DNA from 4 places in the Polaromonas sp. P4_F9 genome. Region 1 is predicted to be linked to each of the others. Evidence: predicted binding sites of a transcription regulator. Region 1 holds the regulator's gene; each other region holds the start of a gene.
What was found. The regulator sigma-54, encoded in region 1, starts transcription at its own class of promoters, with help from an activator protein. The targets are predictions, from matches to a motif close to TGGCANGNAANCTGCTTT.
Positions count from the first base shown of each region.

Region 2: the regulator sigma-54 is predicted to act here: its motif matches at 2,426-2,443, upstream of AC1DUB_RS07105 (DUF1549 and DUF1553 domain-containing protein).
Region 3: the regulator sigma-54 is predicted to act here: its motif matches at 3,116-3,133, upstream of glnT (type III glutamate--ammonia ligase).
Region 4: the regulator sigma-54 is predicted to act here: its motif matches at 3,294-3,311, upstream of hydA (dihydropyrimidinase).

Region 1 covers NZ_JBFUJT010000016.1:34,662-40,157, forward strand. The annotation lists gene AC1DUB_RS15315 (THUMP domain-containing class I SAM-dependent RNA methyltransferase) at 1-1,155, opposite strand, end outside; gene AC1DUB_RS15320 (RNA polymerase factor sigma-54) at 1,179-2,726, opposite strand; gene lptB (LPS export ABC transporter ATP-binding protein) at 2,868-3,704, opposite strand; gene lptA (lipopolysaccharide transport periplasmic protein LptA) at 3,719-4,330, opposite strand; gene AC1DUB_RS15335 (thiol:disulfide interchange protein DsbA/DsbL) at 4,493-5,155, opposite strand; gene AC1DUB_RS15340 (SPOR domain-containing protein) at 5,301-5,496, opposite strand, start outside.
Region 2 covers NZ_JBFUJT010000006.1:29,775-35,270, reverse strand. The annotation lists gene AC1DUB_RS07105 (DUF1549 and DUF1553 domain-containing protein) at 1-2,275, opposite strand, end outside; gene AC1DUB_RS07100 (hypothetical protein) at 2,723-4,231, shown strand; gene AC1DUB_RS07095 (ABC transporter substrate-binding protein) at 4,259-5,347, shown strand; gene AC1DUB_RS07090 (ABC transporter permease) at 5,418-5,496, shown strand, end outside.
Region 3 covers NZ_JBFUJT010000006.1:176,777-182,272, forward strand. The annotation lists gene AC1DUB_RS07840 (FMN-binding glutamate synthase family protein) at 1-32, opposite strand, end outside; gene AC1DUB_RS07845 (protein glxC) at 34-720, opposite strand; gene AC1DUB_RS07850 (class II glutamine amidotransferase domain-containing protein) at 708-1,616, opposite strand; gene glnT (type III glutamate--ammonia ligase) at 1,629-3,023, opposite strand; gene AC1DUB_RS07860 (helix-turn-helix domain-containing protein) at 3,186-3,788, shown strand; gene AC1DUB_RS07865 (electron transfer flavoprotein-ubiquinone oxidoreductase) at 3,829-5,496, opposite strand, start outside.
Region 4 covers NZ_JBFUJT010000011.1:87,798-93,293, reverse strand. The annotation lists gene AC1DUB_RS11765 (pyridoxal-phosphate-dependent aminotransferase family protein) at 153-1,364, opposite strand; gene AC1DUB_RS11760 (GntR family transcriptional regulator) at 1,633-2,334, opposite strand; gene AC1DUB_RS11755 (maleate cis-trans isomerase family protein) at 2,403-3,128, opposite strand; gene hydA (dihydropyrimidinase) at 3,437-4,873, shown strand; gene AC1DUB_RS11745 (aspartate/glutamate racemase family protein) at 4,870-5,496, shown strand, end outside.

The DNA of each region.
Region 1 (5,496 bases):
GCCGGTTTCCGTCTGTGCCTGCTCGCGCCCCGGGTTGGCCGAGCGGTCGCGCGGAGCGTCGGCCTGGCCGGCTTCGGATGCATCACGCGGCAGCGGCTGGCCAAACTCGTCGATGGCCTGGGTGCCGTCCCAGGAGCCGCTGACGCCATGGCCCTGCTGGCGCCGCTGGTCGCGTCCCTGCACGCCGGTGATGCCGGCCACGCCGGCCACGTCAATGCGCTCGCCATAGGGGGGGTTCACCAGCATCACGCCGGACGGCGCGGGCGGCATGCGCTGCAGCGCATCACCGCCGCGCAGCTGCACGGCGTTGGCCACGCCCGCGCGCTCGGCATTGCGCTCGGCAAAATCCACCATGCGGAACGACACATCGCTGCCAAACACCGGTGCCGTCGGCTCCGTGATGGCGGCCTCGGCCTGGTCGAGCAGCCCCTCCCACACATGGGCCTGGAAGGGCAAATACTTCTGAAAGGCAAAGCGGCGGTTGATGCCGGGCGCGATATTGCAGGCAATCTGCGCCGCCTCAATCACGATGGTGCCGGAGCCGCAGCACGGGTCGTACAGTGGCACACCCTCTTTGCACTGCTGGTCCCAGCCGCTGGCGGCAATCATGGCGGCGGCCAGTGTTTCCTTCAGGGGAGCGTCTCCCTTGTCTTCGCGCCAGCCGCGCTTGAAGAGCGGCTCGCCCGAGGTGTCGATGTAGATGGTCGCCGTGTCGGTCGTCAGGTGCACATACACGCGCACGTCGGGCCAGCGCGTGTCCACATCGGGGCGCACCTCGTACTTGGCACGGAAGCGGTCGGCAATGGCGTCCTTGACCTTGAGCGCTGCAAAGTTCAGGCTGGTCAGCGGGCTGTGCTGCGCGGTGATCTCGACCTTGAAGGTCTGCTTGGGCGTGAACCAGATCTCCCATGCGACGCTGGCTGCCGCGTTGTAGAGGTCCTGCTCGCTGCGGTACTGGTTGTGCTGCAGCTCGATCAGCACACGCTGGGCCAGGCGGCTGTGCAGGTTGAGCTGCAGGGCATCGCGCCAGGAGCCCTGCAACTGCACACCGGCGCGCCAGGCCTTGCCCTCGATGCCGGTGATGCGTTTGACCTCGCTGGCCAGCAAGGCCTCGACGCCGGCGGCGCAGGGTAAAAAGAGTTGAAGTTGGTTCATAAGTAGGGCCTCAAGGGGCTCTTTCAAAGCGATTTGCGCAGGTTGGCAGGCGCGATGCGCAAAGCCTCGCGGTACTTGGCCACGGTGCGGCGCGCGCATTCAATGCCCTGCTCCTTGAGCATTTCGGAAATCTGGTTGTCGCTGAGCGGCTTTTTCAGGCTCTCGGACGAGACAAACTGCTTGATGAGGGCGCGCACCGCCGTGCTGGAGGCGTTGCCGCCGGTCTCGGTGCCCAGCGCGGAGCCGAAAAAGTACTTGAGCTCGAAGGTGCCGAACGGCGTGCTCATGTACTTGGCCGTGGTGACGCGCGAGATGGTGGACTCGTGCAGGCCCAGTTCGTCGGCAATTTCGCGCAGCACCAGCGGACGCATGGCCAGCTCGCCGTGTGTGAAGAAATTCTTTTGTCGCTCCACAATCGCACTGCTCACGCGCAGGATGGTGTCAAAGCGCTGCTGGATGTTCTTGATGAACCAGCGTGCCTCCTGCAAGCGCTGCTGCAGGGCCTGCCCATTCTGGCCCTTGTGCTGCTTCAGCGCATTGGCATAGATGTCGTGCACGCGCAGGCGGGGCATGACCTCGCTGTTGAGGGAGACCTTGAAGCCGCGGCCCGACTTGACGACGATCACGTCGGGCACGATGAGGTTGCGCTCGACGTTGACAAACCGCCGCCCGGGCTTGGGGTCCAGCCGGCCGATCACGGCGATGGCGCCCCGGATCACGCTCTCCGGAAATCCGCACAGGTAGGACAGGCGCTTCATATCCCGCTTGGCCAGCAGCTCCATGGGCTGCTTGCACATGGCGATCGCTGCGCGGGTCTCGTCGCAGTCCTTGCAGTCGAGCAGTTGCAGGCCGAGACACTCGGCCAGGTTGCGGGCACCGACGCCGGCGGGCTCCATGTGCTGCAGCAGCTTCAGGGCCATGGCAAAGTGCTGCTCCAGCTCTTCCGCCTGCTCAAGGTCGTCGCCCGCCAGGCCGGCGGCCAGTGACGCGAGACTGTCTTCGAGGTAGCCGTCGTCATTGAGCGACTCGATCAGGAAATGCAGCGCCGCCTGGTCTTCCTCCGACAGGCGCAGGCCGAGCGACTGACGGTGCAAATGGTCCTGCAGCGACTCATGGCTGCGGGCCAGGTCGGAAGCCTCGGCCTCGCTGTCATCCACATTGTTCTTGCGGGCAGGCGCGTCGCCGCCCCATTCGCTGTCGTCCGGCGCCGACTCCACCGTGCCGTCGCCCTCCCAGCTTTCTTCCAGCTTGGCCTCGGAGCTGATCTCGGGCCCTGTATCTACATCGTTTTGGCTTGCAACCCTTGGTTCATCAGGGCTTCCTGCTACTGAATCACCAGCAAACTCAAACTCCCGGCTGTCCTGGCTGACCGGCGTATCGGCATTCTCCAGGCCAAACTCCTCGCGCGGCGCGGCTTCTTCCGACACTTCCAGGAACGGATTTTCATCGAGCATCTGCTCGACTTCCTGGCTCAGCTCAAGGGTGGACAGCTGCAACAGGCGGATCGACTGCTGCAGTTGCGGCGTGAGCGCCAGATGCTGCGAGACCCTGAGGGAAAGGCCTTGTTTCATGGCATCCCTAAGCGCACGACAAAACGAATTGGGATGTATTAACCAAGCGGGGGCCGTGCAACCGGCTTTGCCGGGGCGCAGGCGCCGCCCCCTGCAGGGGGGAGGGAGCTACACGCAGTGAGCGACAACGGGGGGGAGCCATCACATTCTGAAGTGTTCACCGAGGTAAACGCGGCGTACATCGGCATTGTTCACAATCTCGGAAGGGGTGCCGGTCGCCAGCACATGGCCGTCACTGATGATGTAGGCATGGTCGCAAATGCCCAGCGTTTCGCGGACATTGTGGTCGGTGATCAGCACGCCAATGCCGCGCGACTTCAGGAAACCGATGATGCGCTGGATTTCGATCACGGCGATCGGATCAATACCGGCAAAAGGCTCGTCGAGCAGGATGAACCGCGGCTGCGTCGCCAGGGCGCGCGCAATCTCGACGCGGCGGCGCTCACCGCCCGACAGCGCCGGCGCCGGCGAGTCGCGCAAATGATCGACCCGCAAATCCTGCAGCAGCGCTTCGAGCCGCTTTTCAAGGTCTGCGCGGCCCAGCGGCTTGCCGCTGGCGTCCAGCTGCAACTCCAGCACGGCGCGCACATTCTCTTCCACGGTGAGCTTGCGAAAAATCGACGCTTCCTGCGGCAGGTAGCTCAGCCCGAGGCGCGCGCGCAGGTGAATCGGCATGTGCTCGACCGACTGGCCGTCGATGGAGATCTCGCCCGCATCGGCACGCACCAACCCCACGATCATGTAAAACGACGTGGTTTTTCCCGCGCCATTGGGGCCCAGCAGGCCCACCACCTCGCCTTTTTGCACGGACAGCGAGACATCCTGCACCACCTTGCGGCTGCCATAGGATTTCTGCAGCCCCTGGGCCACCAGACGGCTCGGCGGTGCGGTGCTGGCCGCCGGAGTATTGGCTGCCGGGGTATTGACCGACGATGTGTCAGTCACCGCATCCGCGGGTTGATTGTCCGTTCTGTCCATTTTTCGGCTTTCCGTCATGGCCCCAGCGTGGTGCCGGGACGCAAACGGAGCGCGGGTCCGGCCGGCGGCTGCGGTGCCGATGCGGCGCCGCGCGGCGACAGCATGGCGCGAATCCGCCCCGTGGGATTGGTGGCCGTGCGGTTTTGCGCGCCCCCATCCACAGTGAACACATCGGTGTTGTTGTCATAAACAATCAGGGAGCCGGTCGTTTCATCGACCAGGGTCGCGCCGTTGTAGCGCCGCACCACGGCCTGCTTGATGAATTTGACGGTGTCGGCACGGCTGTCGTATTCGATCCGCTCGCCTTCCCCTTCGATGTACTCGTCCACGCCATCGCGCTTTTTCCGGTAAAAGGCCAGCTTGCCCGGCGCCGCCACGGCCAGGGCCTGCTGGTAGCCCTGGGGATCCTGGCTGACATCCACCCGTTCGCCCCGGACAATGGTGGTGCCCTTGGTGATCACCACATTGCCGGTGAACACGCTGGTTTGTTTCAGGTCGTCGTAACGCAGGGCATCGGCCTCCGCATTCATCGGCTTGTCGCGGTCAGCCCGCTCGGCCGCGGCGGGAAACACGGCCCCGGCCGCCAGTGCGGCCAGCACGATCAAGGGAAAAATGGGGTGTTTCATAAAGGCACGAATCTTGCTGCTTGTTTTGAGTGATTGTAGCCATGCCAGCTCCGGGAATGGCGGCCAGGGCCAAATTGGGCCCATAAAAAAACCCGCCACGGGTGGGCGGGTTTTCGGGCCAACGCCGGGCGCCGGCGTGTGACTTGCCGACTTGCCGCGCGCTTATTTGGCCTTGCGCGATTGCGCGATCAGGTAATCGGTGACCTGCAGGGCCCTGTCCATGTTCTGGGCCAGCTGGCCAGACGTGTAGTAACGCCCGCCGACGCCCAGGGCCGGCACGCCGTCGACCGCGTAGGTGTCCTGCAACTGGGTGGCCTTGCGCGCCTTGGTGCTGACGGAAAACGAGTTGTACAGCTCGACAAACTTGGCCTTGTTCAGGCCCTGCTTCTCCGCCCAGGCCGCCACCTGATCCGCCGTGTTCAGCGCCTGACGCTCGATATGGATCGCATTGAACACCTTTTTGTGCAGCTCATTGAGCTTGTCCATGGCTTCCAGCACATAAAAAAGACGCTGCTGCGGCTCAAAATCGGGACGAAAGGCTACCGGCACGCGCCTGACGGTCACGTCTTTGGGCGCTTTCTGGATCCAGGCCTCGAGTTGCGGCTCAAAGGCGTTGCAATGCGGGCAGCTGTACCAGAAGAATTCCACCACTTCGACCTGGCCGGCAGGCACGTCGGTGGGAGCGGGTTTGCCCAGCGTCAAATAATCCGTTCCCTCCTTGAAGGCGCGGGCCTGAGCCTGCGCGGCTGTGGGCAGCGCAACGCCTCCCCAAGTGGCGGCGGCTGCCACGGTAGCGGCTGAAAGCGAAAACTCACGTCGTTGCATCAATTTTTCTCCTGGTTTCCTGGTCTGTGGGTCTGTGTGGGGGTATTTTGCAAAGCGGCCACTTACTTATTCAGTGAAAAAAACAAGCCGGCCGGCCGTTTCGTACAGGGGTTGGTACGCCCCCGCCCATAAAAGTTCACCCCGGTTAGCGCTGCACCCTGACGAGGGCTGTTTCTATCGAGTTGCCGTCCAGCCGCTCCTTGACCTTGTCGGCGTCTTCTTTTTTATCAAAGGGGCCAACGCGCACGCGGTACACCGTTCGGCCCGACTGCTCGCGCTCACTCACCTTGGCCTGCACGCCCAGCAGCATGAGCTTGGCGCGCTGCTGCTCCGCGTCTTCT
Region 2 (5,496 bases), on a different contig from region 1:
CCGGGTCGAATTTCGTTGTGTCCTTCAGGCCCGAGGGCACGGCCACCTCGAACTTGCCGTTGACCGCCTTTTGCTGGACCACGATCTTCTGCTCGGTCAGGAAAGACTTGAGCGCGATGCGCTCCGTCTGGTTGGGCTCGCGTGAATACAGGATCTGGTAGAGCCGGTTGAGCTGCGCGGTCTCGTCGGCGCCTGCTTCGTTGATCACGCGGCCCGCCAGGGCCTGGGACCAGTCGAACACCACCTCGCTGTTGAACAGCGTCAGCGCCTGCAGCGGCGTGGTCGTCACATCGCGCTTGTGGTGCGGCGAATTCGGGTTGGCCGGGTCGAAGTTCTGCGTGATCGGGTAGCTGAAGCTGCGGCGCGTGAAGTTGTAGAGGCTGCGGCGGAACCAGTCTTCCTTGTTATCGGAGACGGCCCAGGCGCGGTTACCCTGGTTGTCTTCGCGGTTGCCTACCGTGCCGACCTTGAGCACCGGCGGGAACACCGACGGGCCACCCACCTTGTCCACCAGCAGGCCCGAGGCATACAGCAGCGAGTCACGGATCACCTCAGCCTCCAGGCGTTTGCGCGGGTAGAAGGCCAGCAGCTTGTTTTCCGGATCGGCCTTGACCGCGTCAGGACGCTCGTCGGACGACTGGCGGTAAACGCTGGACAGCAGAATTTCGCGGTGCAGCTTCTTGACGCTCCAGCCGTTCTTGACGAAGTTGCTGGCCAGGTAGTCGAGCAGCACGGGGTTGGTCGGCTTGGTGCCGGCACGGCCGAAATCCTGCACCGTGGAGATGATGCCCTTGTCGAAATACTGGGCCCAGACGCGATTCGCATAGACACGCGCCGTCAGCGGGTTGCTGTCGCTGCTCAGCCAGTTGGCCAGTGCGGTGCGACGGCCCGATGAAGTCGCGGTCGGCGTGACCGCCACTTCGCCCTTGCCGCCCCACAGCGCGGGAATGGCCGGCTGAACGGCTTCGAGCGGGCGCTCGTGGATGCCGCCGAAGCGCACATGGGTAGGCGGCACATCCTTGCTGGTCAACTCGAACGCGGTCGTGAAGTTGCGCGAGCCCTTGGCGGGCTTGAGCTTGTCAAACTTCTTGAGTTCGGCCTCCAGCTTCTGGTATTCCTTCCAGTTTGGCAGGTTGTCGGCGTTGTAATACGCCACGGCTGGCCTGGTGGCGCTGTCTTCCAGATAGGACTTGATTTCGTTGTCGGAAGACACGGCCTGCTTGCGCCAGTTGACCCAGCGATCCAGCGGCGTCCACTCGCCCTCGGGTTTGAAAATCGCCTCGCGGCTGTCGGTCAGGTAACGCTCGTTGTAGTACTTGCGGGCTGCCTCGCGCACCGTGTCGAGAAGTGCTTTCTGTTTGGCACGGATGTCCTTGGTGGCATCCTGGTAAGCCGCCTGGAGCTTGTCATATTCCTGATCGAACACCGTCTCGCTGCCCTTGGCCAGCGGTGCCTTCTCGTTGAAGGCGGTGTTGGCCAGGAAGGCCTGCAGCTGGAAGTATTCCTTCTGGCTGACCTTGTCAGCCTTGTGGTTGTGGCAGCGGGCGCAACCGATGGTGCTGGCCAGGAAGGCTTCGCCCACCAGATCGGTCATGTCGGTCTCGATCTGGTACTTGCGCTGCACCAGGTCGCGCGAGTTGTAGTTGTCGGGGTAGTTCGCCAGAAAACCAGTGGCGATCTTGGCATCCTGGCTTTCGGGCCACAGCTCATCGCCGGCGATCTGCTCCTGAACGAAGCGGCTGAATGGCTTGTCCTGGTTGAAGGCGCCAATCACATAGTCGCGATAGCGCCAGTTGTTCGGGCGGGTGTTGTCGTTCTGAAAACCGGTGCTGTCAGCGTAGCGCGCCAGATCGAGCCAGCGCCGCGCCTGCCGCTCACCGTAGTGCGGCGAGGCCAGCAGGCGATCAGCGAGCTTTTCGTAGGCAGTGGGCGACTTGTCGGCCACGAAGGCCTTGACCTCATCAGGCGTGGGCAGCAATCCCCAGGCGTCCAGCGTGGCGCGCCGGATGAAAGTGGCACGGTCAGACTCCTTTGAGGGCTTGAGGCCCTTGGCTTCGAGCTGGGACAGCACAAAAGCGTCGATGGGTGTACGCACCCAGGCCTTTTGCCTGACCTCGGGCGCCTGCGGCGCCTGCACCGGCTCATAGGCCGACCAGCCCTTGGGCGCCGCTTTTGGCGCAGTGGCCGCATCCACGACCGCCGGGGTCTGCGCCAACACTGCAGACCCGGCCAGAACGCCGAGCATGACTGATAGATATACCGCCTTGTTCTTCATTACCGTTTACCCCCCAAAACATGAATCGAGTTAGGCATTTACTTACTCCATTTTTAATATAAGGCCATGCATTTTTTTTAATTACCACTGCCCATCCACAGCTCCGACAAACACACAAGCAGATGAAAAATAGTAAAACCAGATCACCAAGACGCAACCATCGTGCCAGCCATATAAAGCCTCATATGAAAAACAATTTTGGAACACAACATATTGTTTTTATTGGATATTTTTTTATATTCTTACTAAGTAATATATTCAGCCAAAACAATGTAAAGAACCTTGAGTGTGGCCTGCGCAGATATCAACAGGTCATCTGTTCAAACTTCAACAGTTCAGTTAAGAAATCAACATAAATAACTAAAAAATACATAAAAAACATGGCACAGATAATGCTGAACCTTGCCGGTAAATCATTTTTCAAACCAGTAAACAAGGGTTATTCAGGTGCCATCTTTTAAAACAACAGCACTGGCCACTGCCGTGCTGCTCGCTGTGTCGAGTGGTGCGGTGCAAGCGCAGCCAGCCAACGAAATCCAGTCCTTGAAAGGCACTGTTGAGGATCTTCGCAAGCAACTCGATGAGCTGCGCGGGCTGATCCAGCAACGCGGCTTTGCCGCGCCTGCGCCGGGCGCCGCCAGTGTTGCCACCGCAGAGGAAAGCCAGGAGGCCATTGAGGCCAGAACCCTGGCCAGCAAGGCCGATATCCAGGGCCTGCGCACGGATCTGGAAAACTACAAGTACGACCAGTCTCGCCTGCAGGAGCGCAACATTCCGAGTGTGGTGCGCAACACCAAGATAGGTGGCTCCGTCACCGTACGCTACGACATCCAGAATCCAGAGGCGCCGCCGTCGAGCACCTCCAGCGGCTTTGGTCCGACTGACCCGCGCAACAGGGGTTTCAACGCTTCGGCGTTCAGCCTGAACTTTGCCGGCAACCTCTACCGCGACTATGACGAAGGCCGTAATCTCACCTACCGCCTGGCCCTGAGCAGCCAGAACACGGCCAGCAGTTCAACGACCAGCGTCAATTTGACCGATGCCTACCTGCGCTATAGCTTCCAGCCGGCCTCGGGCAACGCGGAAGATCCGCTCGGCACGATCACCCTGGGCCAGCAAACCGTGCCCTTCGGACAGGATGCGCAGGCGCTGGACCCTGAAGTCAAGTCCGTCATTGGCAACGCGGGCTTTGTGTCCGGCCTGGGTTTGAACTCGCGCCAGACAGGTCTGGTCATTTCTGGTGACTACAAGCCCTATGTCGACTTCACCAACAACTACCGTGCGCCTTTGCTGGCCTACTCGCTGGGCCTGTTCAATGGCAACGGTGCCAACAAGGCCGACAACAACAACTACATCGACACCGTCGGCCGCCTGGTTTACACCTTGCCGGTTGACTACAGCAGCTGGCTGCGCCAACTGCAAATTGGCGGCTCCTATTACCGCGGCTACAACTCGCTCGGCGCGGCCAGCACAACGGCCACCACGGTAGCCAGCAAAAAAGGTCATAACGACCGTTACGGCATGGACATCAACTGGACCCATCTGCCCTACTCGGTGGCCTACGAGCGTGCTTATGGCAAACAGGAACTGCTGGCGGCCACTGCTGCCAATCCCGACAGCTACCAGCGCGGCATGGGTCAGTACATCAACTTCGGCTACACCTGGGGCGAGCAGTTCCTCGCCAGTTCCAGGCAGCAGGGCAAGTTTGACGACTACTGGCCGAAGTCCTTCCAGACCTTTATCCGCTTTGACGACTGGGATCCCAACCGCAGCGGCTCCGTTGTCAATGACAAGCAGTTCATCACCACGCTGGGTCTGAATGTGTTTTTTGCTGAAACCACCAAGTTCCAGATCAACTACCTGCACATCCGCAACCAGCTCGGCGGCGCCGCGCCGACGGCGGCTCGGCCGGCTTCGGTCAATGCCATCCAGGCGCTGCTCAACGCTACTTTCTAACCCCAATCGATTCTGGAGCACACCCACATGAAACGTCGTTCATTCAATTCAGCCCTCATTGCAGGGCTTGGCGCATCCGCCTTGACCGGCCTGAGCAGCCAGGCCCGCGCGGCTGGCAAACCAGCCACCATCCGCATTGGTTTTTCCAACGCCGGCAGCGGCGGCCGCCCCTTGCCTTCGAGCGGTTACTCTGCCAACGCCGTTTTTCGTGGCGATATCGAACAGGAGTTTGCCGCCGATGGCATCAAGATCGAATGGAAATACTTTGTCGGCGCCGGCCCGGCCCTGAACGAGTCGTTTGCCAACGGACTGGTGGATTTCGCCTTCAGCCACGGCGACCTGCCGCTGCTGGTCGGGCGCTCGACCGGCCTGAAACACAAGCTCATCCTCTCGGCAAGCCGGGGCGGCGATGTTTACTTCATCGGCCCGGCCAACACAAGCGCCAAGAGCCCGCTCGACCTCAAGGGCAAGACCCTGTCGGTCCAGAAGGGCACTGCGGGACAGCTGACGCTTTACCGTCTGCTGGAAAAATATGGCATCACCGAGCCGGAAAAGGAATTTCGCATCATCAGCCAGATCTCGGATGACCGGCGGGCCTCTCTGGCTACCGGCGCGATTGCCGGCTGCATCGATACGCCCTTCGGCCTGGAAGCGCGAGGCGTGGCCAAACGGATCGTCGAGGTGTTCGACGACCCGCAGATCAATTCACCCGGCAGCATCTGGGTGGGCGAGGCCTTCGAGGCGCAGTACGGTGACATCGTGCAGCGCGTCGTCAATCGCCTGGTCAAGGCCGCGCACTGGAGCACTCTGGAAGCCAACCGGGAGACGATGTACCAGTGGTGGACCCGTTCGGGCAGCAATGCCTATATCGACAACAAGCAGAGCTGGGGCCGGGTCAAGGACTTGCGCAACCGCATCAATCCGATGCTGGACGACTACCACGTGGGCAGCCTGGAGAAGGCTATCGGCGAGGCCAAGAAGTACCGCTTGCTGCGTCGGGACGTGAAGGTGGACGGCTGGATCGAGCGCAAGTACCTGAACAACGCGCTGGCTGAACTCAAGCTCGAAAACTACTGGCCATTGCAGGACGCTACGGGCAAGTTCATCCGTACCTGATCGCCAGTCCGGGTGATCCGGCCGCCGGCCCCCGCCGTCGGCCTTTGTTTAAACCATTGGAGTCCGTGCCATGAGCGCCTCTACCGCCGATATCAATGTATTTCCTGTTTCGATGGCCCAACCGCAGGTAGCTGGCTGGCTGCGCCATG
Region 3 (5,496 bases), on a different contig from region 1:
GCCAGCGTCTGGGCGGAAATGGGTGCGTTCATGTCAGTAGGCTCCTGCGTTGTCGACATGGAAGTTGTAGAGGGTGCGGGCAGACCCGAAAAGCCTGAAGGCGCCGGTGTCCACGTCGGTATGGCCGGCCTTGGCCAGCAGGTCGGCCAGGATGCTGCGCTCGGCCTCGCCCATGGTTTTTTGCTCGCAGTCGGAGCCCAAGCTCTTGACCTTCCCGCGCACGAAGATGCGGGCTTCATAGAGCGAGTCGCCCAGCGCTTCGCCGGCGTCGCCGAGCACCACCAGGTTGCCGGCTTGCGCCATAAAGGCCGAGAAGCTGCCTACCGAGCCGCCCACCACCACATCCGCGCCCTTGAGCGAGATGGCGCAGCGCAGGCCGGCATCACCGTCGATGACCAGCAGCCCGCCCTGGGCCGTGGCACCGGCGGCGTTGGAGGCGAAGCCCTTGACGTGGACCTTGCCGCTCATCATGTTCTCGGCCACGCCGGTGCCGGCGCTGCCGTTGATGGTCACGTTGGCGATCTGGTTCATACCGGCCGCGTAGTAGCCGGCATGTCCTTCCACCGTGATGCTGACGTCGGCATTCATACCGGCGGCGATCGCGTGGGCGCCGTTGGGGTTGTCAATCTGCACCGAGAGGCCGGGCGTGGCCTCCTTGTGCAGGAACTGGTTCACCTCGCGCAGCGGCGTGGCTGCGAGGTCGAATTTCATGCTTTCCATAAGTACATCTCCTCAGGGGCGGGTTCAAAGACATGGGCGTGCTTGACGCCAGGCAGGTGGGCCAGCGAGCGGAACTCGGAGGCGATGGCCACGTAGTCATCGGTCTCGGCCACCACCGCCGGCTTACAGGCGAAGGGGTCGCGGATCAGCGCGAGCTCGTTGGGCGTGCCCATCAGGAAGGTGTAGAAGCCGTCGAGCACTTCGAAGCCCTTTTGCAGCGCGTCGTTCAGGCTGTCGCCCTCGCGCAGGCGCCACTCCAGAAAGCGGGTCGCCGCTTCGGTGTCGTTGTCGGTGTCGAACTGGATGCCGTAAGGCGCCAGCATGCGGCGGATGCCATTGGGGTTGGACAGCGAGCCGTTGTGCACCAGGCAGAAGTCTTCACCGGCGGTGAACGGATGGGCGCGGTCGGCCGTTACAGCGGACTCGGTCGCCATGCGGGTGTGGCCGACAAGGTGGCTGCCCTTGAAGTCCGCAAAGCGGTAGCGCGCCGCGACTTCGGCGGGCGTGCCGATGTCCTTGTAGAGGTCGATGCTTTGGCCGGCGGAGAACACCTGAAGCAGCGGCTGGTAGCCGTGCAGCCAGGCCTTGACCGTGTCGGGCGAACCGTCGAAGGCGATGATGCCGTGGTTGCCCTTGGCCTCGACCGTGGCGTTCAAGCCGAGCGCGCCGTTCAGTGCGGCGACGAGGGCCTGCCAGTCGTATGTAGCACCGCCCTTGACCAGGCCGGAGAACACGCTGACCTTGCGACGGCCATCGGCCAGCGACGGCGTGAAGACGGCCAGGCCAGCCGAGTCCGGGCCGCGCTCGGTCATGCCGATCATCATGGGCACCATGAGTTCACCGAGCTGCTCACGCAGCGCCGGCGTTTTTACCAAAAGTCCGACTATTCCGCACATGGCGTTTCCCTTTCAAAAGAATTCGAGATATTGCTTGATTTCCCAATCGGAGACGTGACGCTGATACTCCAGCCACTCCATCCGCTTGAGCTTGAGGAATTCCTGAGCAACCGGGCCCAGCGCATCGCAGACCAGCGTGTCGGCTTCCAGGGCGTCGAGTGCCAGGCCGAGGTTCTGCGGCAGCAGGCCGATGCCCGCCTCGCTGAGTTCGCTTTCGCTCCACTCGTAGAGGTTGGTGTTGCGCGGCACGCCCGGGTCCAGCTTGCGGTCCACGCCATCGAGGCCCGCGGCGATGACGGCCGCGGTGGCCAGGTAGGGATTGGCCGCGCCGTCCGGCAGGCGCAGCTCCAGCCGGCCCTTGGGGATGCGGATCATGCTGGAGCGGTTGTTGTCGCCGTAGGTGATGTAGGCGGGTGCCCAGGTCGCGCCGGTGAGCGAGCGACCAACCACCAGGCGCTTATAGGAGTTGACGGTGGGCGCGCACAGCGCGGTGAGCGCCGGTGCATGCGCCAGCAGGCCGCCGAGAAAGTGATAAGCCAGCTCGGAGAGTTCGAGGCCGCGTGCATCGCTCTTATCGCAAAACAGGTTGCTCTTGCCGTCGCCGATGGACATGTGCATGTGCATGCCGTTGCCGGGACGGTTGGCAAACGGCTTGGGCATGAAGGAGCACAGCAGGCCCATGTCGTTAGCGATCTCCGACGCCGCCATTTTGAAAAAGACGAAATGGTCGGCCGAGGTCAGGCAGTCGGTAAACGTGTAGTTCAGCTCGAACTGGCCGTTGGCATCTTCGTGGTCGATCTGGTAGACATCCATGCCCACAGCACGCAAGTCGTTCGACAGGCGCTCCAGGAAGACACGCGTGCGTGACAAGCCTTTGTAGTCATAGCAGGGCTTGGCCAGCGTGTCGCTGGGATCGCACGGTGCGAGCGCACCCTTGTCGTCGCGGCGCAGCAGCGAGAACTCAGGCTCCAGGCCGGTGAAGAGCGTGTAGCCGCGGGCCGTCAGTCGTTCGATCTGACCACGCAGAACGACACGGCTGTCGAACTGCCAGGGCTCGTTCTCGACATGGCCTTCACAGACCATGCGCGCCAGGCCCGGCTGCCAGGGCACCAGCGACAGCGTCGACAGGTCACCCTTGGCCATGAAGTCGGGGCCGTGCGGCTGAATACCCACACCCGAGATGGCGAAGCCGGCAAAGCCCGCGCCCTCTTTCATGACCGACGGCAAATGCGACACCGGCACCGACTTGGCCTTGGCCACGCCGTGGATGTCAACGAACTGGGCCAGCACGTAGCTGATGCCCTGCTCAAGCAAATAGGCCTGCGCCGCTTCAACCGTGTCCAAGCGTGGCGAGGGAACCAGCGAGCCGGCCGGCGCGACCAGACTGGAGGTGGGATCTGACTTCATGGAACAAGCTCCTTGGGGTCTTAACAAATAGTGCAATGCACTACAGGGAACGACTTGCTCCATGGTTTGAAGCTTATCGCAATAATTCCCATGATGCAACATTTATGCCTACTGTGAACTATTTTTTTGGTGCATTAAACTTGCTCAAAAGCACTGCCCACCATGACCACTCCCGTTGACATCCAGCCTCCTTCCCTCGAAGAATCCGTCGGCGCGGCCATCCGCCAACTGCGCCTGCGCGACGGTCTGACCATTGCTCAGATCGCTGAACAGGCCGGCCTTAGCAGGGGAATGCTCTCGAAGATCGAGACCGGCAGCACCATGGCCGGCATGGACACACTGGCTCGCATTGCGCGCGCGCTTGGCGTGTCCATGTCCATGTTGTTCAGCAAGTACGACGCGACTGCTGCGACCGCGCAGCACGTCAAAAGTGGTGCAGGCATGGAAGTGGTGCGTCGGGGCACCAAAGACGGGCACACTTACCACCTCCTGGCATACGACCAAGGGCCCGTCAAACTCTTCGAGCCCTTTCTCATCACCATCGACGACGACAGCCAGCGCTACCCGACCTTCCAGCATCCAGGCACGGAATTCCTGTACATGCTCGAAGGTGTGATCGAGTACCGCTGCGGCCAGCAGACCTATGTGCTGAAGCCGGGCGACTCGCTGAGTTTTCAGGGCGACGTGCCGCACGGGCCGGAGAACCTGACGCAATGCCCGATCAAGTTCCTTTCCATCATCATTTATCCGCGCAACCCGGAATGAAAAGGAAGCCATCAAGCGGGCCTCCTTTATCGATCACGCTTCACATGCCCGCATAGTTCGGCCCGCCGCCACCTTCGGGCGTAACCCAGACAATGTTCTGCGTCGGGTCCTTGATGTCGCAGGTCTTGCAGTGCACGCAGTTTTGCGCGTTGATCTGCAGGCGGTCCGTGTTGTCGGTGTTCTTCACGAACTCGTACACACCGGCCGGGCAATAGCGGCTTTCGGGGCCGGCGTATTGGGCCAGGTTAATGCTGACCGGCACGCTCGCATCCTTGAGCGTCAGGTGCGCCGGCTGGTGCTCTTCGTGGTTGGTGTTGGACACAAAGACCGATGTCAGGCGGTCAAAGGTGATCTTGTTGTCGGGTTTGGGGTAGACGATGGGCTGGCACTCTGCAGCCGGTTTGAGCATGGCGTAATCGGGCTGGGTGCGGTGAATCGTCCAGGGCGGGCTCTTGATGCCCAGCCTGGGCAGCAGCCACTGCTCGATYCCCGTCATGAAGGAGCCCATGTACAAGCCCTTCTTGAACCACGCCTTGAAGTTGCGCGACTGYCCCAGCTCCTGCGCCAGCCAGCTGCTCGCATAGGCTTCGGGGTAGGCGCCCAGCTCGTCGTGCTGGCGGCCCGATGTCACGGCAGCATAGGCGGCCTCCGCGGCCAGCATGCCGCTCTTGATCGCCGCGTGGCTGCCTTTGATGCGCGCGGCATTGAGGTAACCCGCTTCACAGCCCACCAGCGCGCCGCCGGGGAACACCGTTTTGGGCAGGCTCAATGCGCCCCCGGCCGTGATGGCGCGCGCGCCATAGCTGATGCGCTTGCCGCCTTCCAGGTATTTTTTGATGCTGGGGTGGGTTTTCCAGCGCTGCATTTCTTCAAAGGGGCTGAGGTAGGGGTTGGTGTAATCGAGGCCGGTGACCAGGCCCAGCGTGACCTTGTTGTCCTCCAGGTGGTACATGAAGCCGCCGCCATAGGTCTTGCTGTCCATGGGCCAGCCGGCGGTGTGGATGACCAGGCCGGGTTTGTGTTTGGCCGGATCAATCTCCCACAGCTCCTTCACGCCCAGCGCATAGGCCTGCGGGTCCTTGCCTTCGTCCAGCTTGAAGCGGCTGATCAGCTGGCGGCCCAGGTGGCCGCGCGCGCCTTCGGCAAACACGGTGTACTTGCCATGCAACTCCATTCCCAGCTGGAAGTTGTCTGTCGGTTCGCCATCCTTGCCAATCCCGAGGTTGCCGGTGGCGACCCCCTTCACCGAGCCGTCCTCGTTGTACAGCACTTCGGCGGCCGCGAAGCCCGGGAAAATTTCCACGCCGATGTTCTCGGCCTGCTGCGCCAGCCAGCGCACCACATTGCCCAGGCTGATGACGTAGTTGCCGGCGTTGTGAAAACAGTCGGGCACCAAGAAGGCCGGCGTTTTAACGGCACTTGTCTCGCTGAGGAAGAGGACTTCATCCTGGGTGACGGGCTGGCTGAGCGGGGCGCCCCGGGCTTTCCAGTCCGGGATGAGTTCGGTGATGGCGCAGGGATCCATGACGGCACCGGACAGGATGTGGGCGCCGGGTTCCGATCCCTTTTCAAGCACGACCACCGACAGCTCCGTGCCTTTGCCGGCTGCCAGCTGTTTGAGCCGTATCGCGGTGGCCAGCCCCGCAGGGCCCCCGCCGACCACTACCACGTCATAGTCCATCGCTTCACGGGGGCCGAACCGGGCCAG
Region 4 (5,496 bases), on a different contig from region 1:
TATTGGAACCACAAGCATGAAGCCGTGAGTCAGTGCCCGCCCTGCAAACGCAAAAAACCGAGCCCGATCGATGAAGGCAGGCGAAAAATCTACCCGTGCATGCCGGGTGAGTCTTCATCGATCAGGCTGCTTTCCGATCGGGTCGCGGCTTCCTAGCCCAGTGTCGCTGTGGGCTGCGCCGTGGCCGCCAGATATTCCATGGCCGCCGAGGTGCCGCTCTCGCGCAGGCGCACGCCTGCGAGTTTCAGGCCCATCTCACAGCCCGCGAGCGCGGCCAGCAGGGTGAGGTCATTGCACTCGCCGAGATGGCCGATGCGGAACATCCGGCCCTTGACCTTGCCGAGCCCCGCGCCCAGCGACATGTTGAAGTGCTGGTAAACGATTTGCCGTACCCGGTCGGCATCCACGCCCTCGGGCATCATCACGCCCGTCAGCACCGGGGAGTAGACCGCCGGATCGGCGCACTGGATTTCCAGCCCCCAGGCCTCTACGGCATTGCGGCAGGCCTTGCCCAGGCGTTCGTGCCGGGCAAAAACCTGGGGCAGTCCCTCGGCCGAAATCATGTCCAGCGCCTCGCTCAGGGCATACAGCAGGTTGGTATTCGGCGTGTAGGGCCAGTAGCCCGTCTGGTTCATTTCAACAATCTCGTCCCAGGCCCAGAAGGACTTGGGCAGCAGGGCATCGCGGCTGGCGGCAAGGGCTTTGGGCGACAGGGCGTTAAAGCTGATGCCGGGCGGCAGCATCAGACCCTTTTGCGAGCCGCTGATGGTGACATCGACACCCCATTCGTCATGGCGGTAGTCGGCTGAGGCCAGGCCAGAAATGGTGTCGACCAGCAGCAGGGCGGGATGCTTCGCCGCATCAATGGCGCGACGCACGGCCGCGATGTTGGAGGTGACGCCGGTGGAGGTCTCGTTGTGGACCACGCAAACAGCCTTGATTTGATGCTGCGTGTCGTTGCGAAGCCGTTGCTCGATCATGTCGGCCTGCACGCCGTTTCGCCAGCCCTCGGTGCCCGGCAGGCCGATGAACTCCGGCTTCAGGCCGAGCCGCAGCGCCATCTTGTTCCAGAGGCTGGCGAAGTGGCCGGTCTCGAACATCAGAACGGAATCGCCAGGGCTCAGCGTGTTGACCAGTGCAGCCTCCCACGCGCCGGTGCCGGAGGCGGGGTAGATGACCACGGGGTGGCGCGTCTTGAAAATGTCCTTGATGCCGGAGAGCACCTTCCGACCGAGGGCGCCGAATTCGGGGCCGCGGTGGTCGATGGTGGGGTAGCTCATGGCGCGCAGCAGGCGATCCGGCACGGGGCTGGGGCCGGGGATCTGCAGGAAATGGCGACCGGCGGGATGGAAATTCAGGTTCATTCAGGTTCTCCTTCAATAAATTTGCATACAATTTATGGAGACTGTACGAGCCTTAATCCCATAAAGGAAGAGGCTTGTCGGCTTAAGTAGTCTGAACTTTTGTATGCATAATACAAAAATAGCAGAACAAGGTTTGTGGATGAAGCTGCGCCCGGCCGCTCAAAAGAATGCGAATGTGCTTGAAGGCAGAGGTCGCAGCAGGGCCGACCCTTGCCGAGCGGGTGGGATGGAGCGCCGCGGGGCGGCGTGGGCGTTGGGGAGTGCTGGTTCAGCTGCCGAAAATCGCCTCGAGATCCGCCTCCCCGGCGGTGCTGTCGAGCTTGAGGCTGTGCTCGATGTGGTGCAGGTGATCCAGCATGAGCTTTTCGGCGCGTACCCGGTCGCGCTTGGCGATCGCGTCGACGATCACCGTGTGCTCGTCGGCACGGCAACTGCTGGCCGTGGGTGCGTCGTACAGGAAGATGATGAGGCAGGTCAACATGCATAGCTCGCGCATGCTGCGGGCCAGCGCCGAGTTGCCTGCCAGCTCCGCCGTCAGGGTATGGAATTCGCCGGACAACCTGATCACGGCGCGCTTGTCTTCGCGCCGGCGCGCATCCAGTTCCAGCTCCTGGTGCTGCCGCAGGCGGGCGACTTTCTCGGGGGTGAGGGTGTCGATCAGGCGCTTGAGCACGGCCGGCTCGATCAGCCGGCGGGCCTCGAACACGTCGCGCGCCTGCTCGATGGAGGGCTTGGCCAGGTAAGCCCCGCGCTGGGGGTAGAGCTCCACGATCTGCTCGTGCGCCAGACGGGCCAGCACCTCGCGGATGCGCGCCCGGCTGGTGCCGAAGATGTCGGCCAACCTCTCCTCGCCCAGCTTGGTGCCGGGGTGCAGGCGGTGTTCCAGAATGGCGACATAGATCCTTTCATAGATCGCATCGATCGTGTTTTCCCGGTCGAGGCGGCTCGTGGACTGGCGCGTGCTGGTCATGTCGGTCTGATTGGTGGAGGAGGGTGACTGCATTCTATCGAGTGCATCCTCATCCTCACTCGAGGGTCTCACGAGCATTGGAAAAGCCTCCCCCAGCCGGTGATGTTGGCTGATGGCATGCCGGCAGCGCGCAGCATGCCCCACACGGTGGTGCTCACGGTGTCCAGCAGCGGGATGCCCAGCTCTTCTTCTACCTGCTGCGCCATCGGCGCGGCGCGCAGGTTGGTGCAGAAGGTGGTGATGGCCTGCGGGCCATCGGCCGCCACCTCGCGCATCAACGCCAGCAGCGTCGACGGCTCGACACCGGCGAAGTCATGGTTGACGCGGATCCCCAAGTGGCGTTCCGCCACCACCTCGATGCCGAGCGCGCGGTAATTGGCCATGATGCGCTGCTGCACATCCGCGGTGTAGGGCGTCACCAGCGCCAGCTTGCGCACACCCTGCAGCGCCAACAATTCATTGAGCGCCAATACGGCCGTGGTGGCCGGAATGCCGGTGCGCTCGCGGATGCGCTCACACAGGCGGTGGTCGGCCTCGAAGCCCAGCCAGCCCGAAGACGTGCCGCTCCAGCCAATCACATCGACCTTCGCGTCGGCCAGCAGCTCGGCCGCCGCCAGGATTTTGCTGTCGTCAAACTGCCCCAGCGCCTGCGCGTCCAGCGAGATTTCGGTCACCCTGAAGCGTGAGAAGTGTGCGCTAACACCTGGAATTTCTACCGCTATGGCACTGGTCAGAGGCTCCAGGGCGGTATTGGACGAGGGGGTCAATACGCCGAGGCGAACGGGCTGGGTCATGGGCTGGCTCCTGAAAGAGGTTGTGGCAAGGATAGGGCATGGAAGCCTCCTTGCTGGTGATTGTGAACTTTATCGCAAAACTGTTGACATTAGTGTTAACACTACTGTCTGCAATTTAATTATCGTCGATATTACGCACATGTGCCGAAAAGCTCCGAATGGGCTGGGCCCGGAATTTGCAATGACGACACTATTCTTGATCTGAAAATGACAATGCACCAAAACAAACTAATGCAAAACATGTCAACAATAATGTTTGCACTAAAGACGACACTTATTCACCGGCTTGGTGCGCGCGGGGCGGGTGTATGAGCCACGCACCGCTTGACCTGGTGATTCGAAACGCGCGCGTTGCGACGGCCAGTGACACCTTCCATGCCGACATCGGGGTGCTTGGCGGGCGGATAGCCCAACTGGGAACCGGCCTGGACCGCGGCGAGAAGGAGATCGATGCGGCTGGCCGCGTAGTCACCCCCGGCGGTGTGGACGCGCATTGCCACCTCGACCAGCCGATGGCGCCGCCCCTTCGCATGGCCGACAACTTTGACACCGGCACGCGTGCCGCGGCCTGTGGCGGGACCACCACCGTGATTCCGTTCGCGGCGCAGGAAAAAGGCCAATCCCTGCGTGCCGCGGTGGATGACTACCACCAGCGCGCCGACGGCCGCGCGCATGTCGACTACGCCTTCCACCTGATCGTCAGCGACCCGACACCGCAAGTCCTGAACGTGGAGCTGCCGGCGCTGATCGCCGAGGGCTACACCTCGTTCAAGATCTACATGACCTACGACGACCTGAAGCTGGACGATGGCCAGATCCTCGACGTGCTGGACGTGGCGCGCCAGCATGGCGCCATGGCCATGGTGCATGCCGAAAATGCCGACTGCATCGAATGGCTGACGAAGCGGCTCGAGGCCGCCGGGCGTACCGCACCGCGCTTTCATGCCCATGCGCGGCCCATGCTCGTCGAGCGGGAAGCGACGCACCGGGCGATCGCGCTGTCGGAGCTGGTGGACGTGCCGATTTTGATCGTGCATGTGTCGGGCCGTGAAGCGGTTGAGCAGATCCGCTGGGCGCGTGCCCAGGGCCTCAAGGTGTTTGCCGAAACCTGCCCGCAGTACCTGTTCCTGACCGCCGAGGACCTGGGGATTGACGACAGCTACCGTGGCGCGCGCTGTGTCTGCAGCCCGCCGCCGCGCGACAAGGCCAACCAGGAGGTGATCTGGAATGGCCTCAATGACGGCCTGTTCACCCTGTTCTCGTCCGACCATGCGCCGTTCAACTACGAGGGCACCGAGGGCCGCAAGCCCGGCGGCGAGGAAGTCAGCTTCCGCCACATCCCGAACGGCCTGGCCGGTATAGAGACGCGCATGGCGCTGCTCTACTCCGAAGGCGTGCTCGGCGGGCGCATCACACTCGAAAAATTCGTTGAGCTGACCGCTACCAACCCGGCCAAGGCCTATGGCCTGCACCCCCGCAAAGGCACGATCGCCATCGGCGCCGATGCCGACCTGGTGATCTGGGACGAACGCGAGTTCGTGCTGCGCAACACGCAGCTGCACCACGCGGTGGATCACACACCCTACGAAGGCAGGACCCTGAAAGCCTGGCCCGGGCTCACGCTGTCGCGCGGCGAGGTGGTGTGGGACGGAAAAGACTTCCATGGCCGGGCCGGTCGCGGCCAGTTCCTGGCCTGTGGCGCACCCTCGCTGATGCCGTCGCGCCACCTCGGGAGGCCGGCATGAAGCTGCTGCTGATCAACCCCAATATCTCGGAGAGCGTGTCGGAGCTGATCCGCAGCGAAGCGCAACGCAGCGCTTCGGCAGGCACCGAGATCGAGGTGCTGACCGCGCCCTTCGGTGTGGCCTATATCGAAACGCGCTTCGAAGCGCTGATCGGCGCCTACGCGGCGGCCCAGCTCGCCGCCGAGCACCATGCGCGTTTCGACGCGGTGGTGGTCGCAGCCTTCGGCGACCCGGGGCTCACCGGCCTGCGCGAAGCCCTGCCGGTGCCGGTGACCGGGCTCACCGAAGCCGCGCTGGCCAGTGCCTGCCTGCTCGGCAACCGCATCTCCATCATTGCCATCTCTCAGCGCATCCAGGCGTGGTACCGCGAGGTGGTGCAGTCCTATGGCCTGGGCTCCCGGCTGGCCAGCATCCGGGCGCTGGACCGGCCGCTGGCCAGCATCGGCCAGGTGCAGGACGAGCACGCCCAGGCGCTGAAAGCGCTGGCCGAACGCGCGGTCGATGAGGATGGGGCCGATGTCATTGTGCTGGCCGGCGCTCCCCTGGCGGGGCTGGCACGCGCGCTCAAGGGCCAGCTGCCGGTGCCCGTGGTCGATGGCGTCTCCAGCGCGGTACGCCACGCC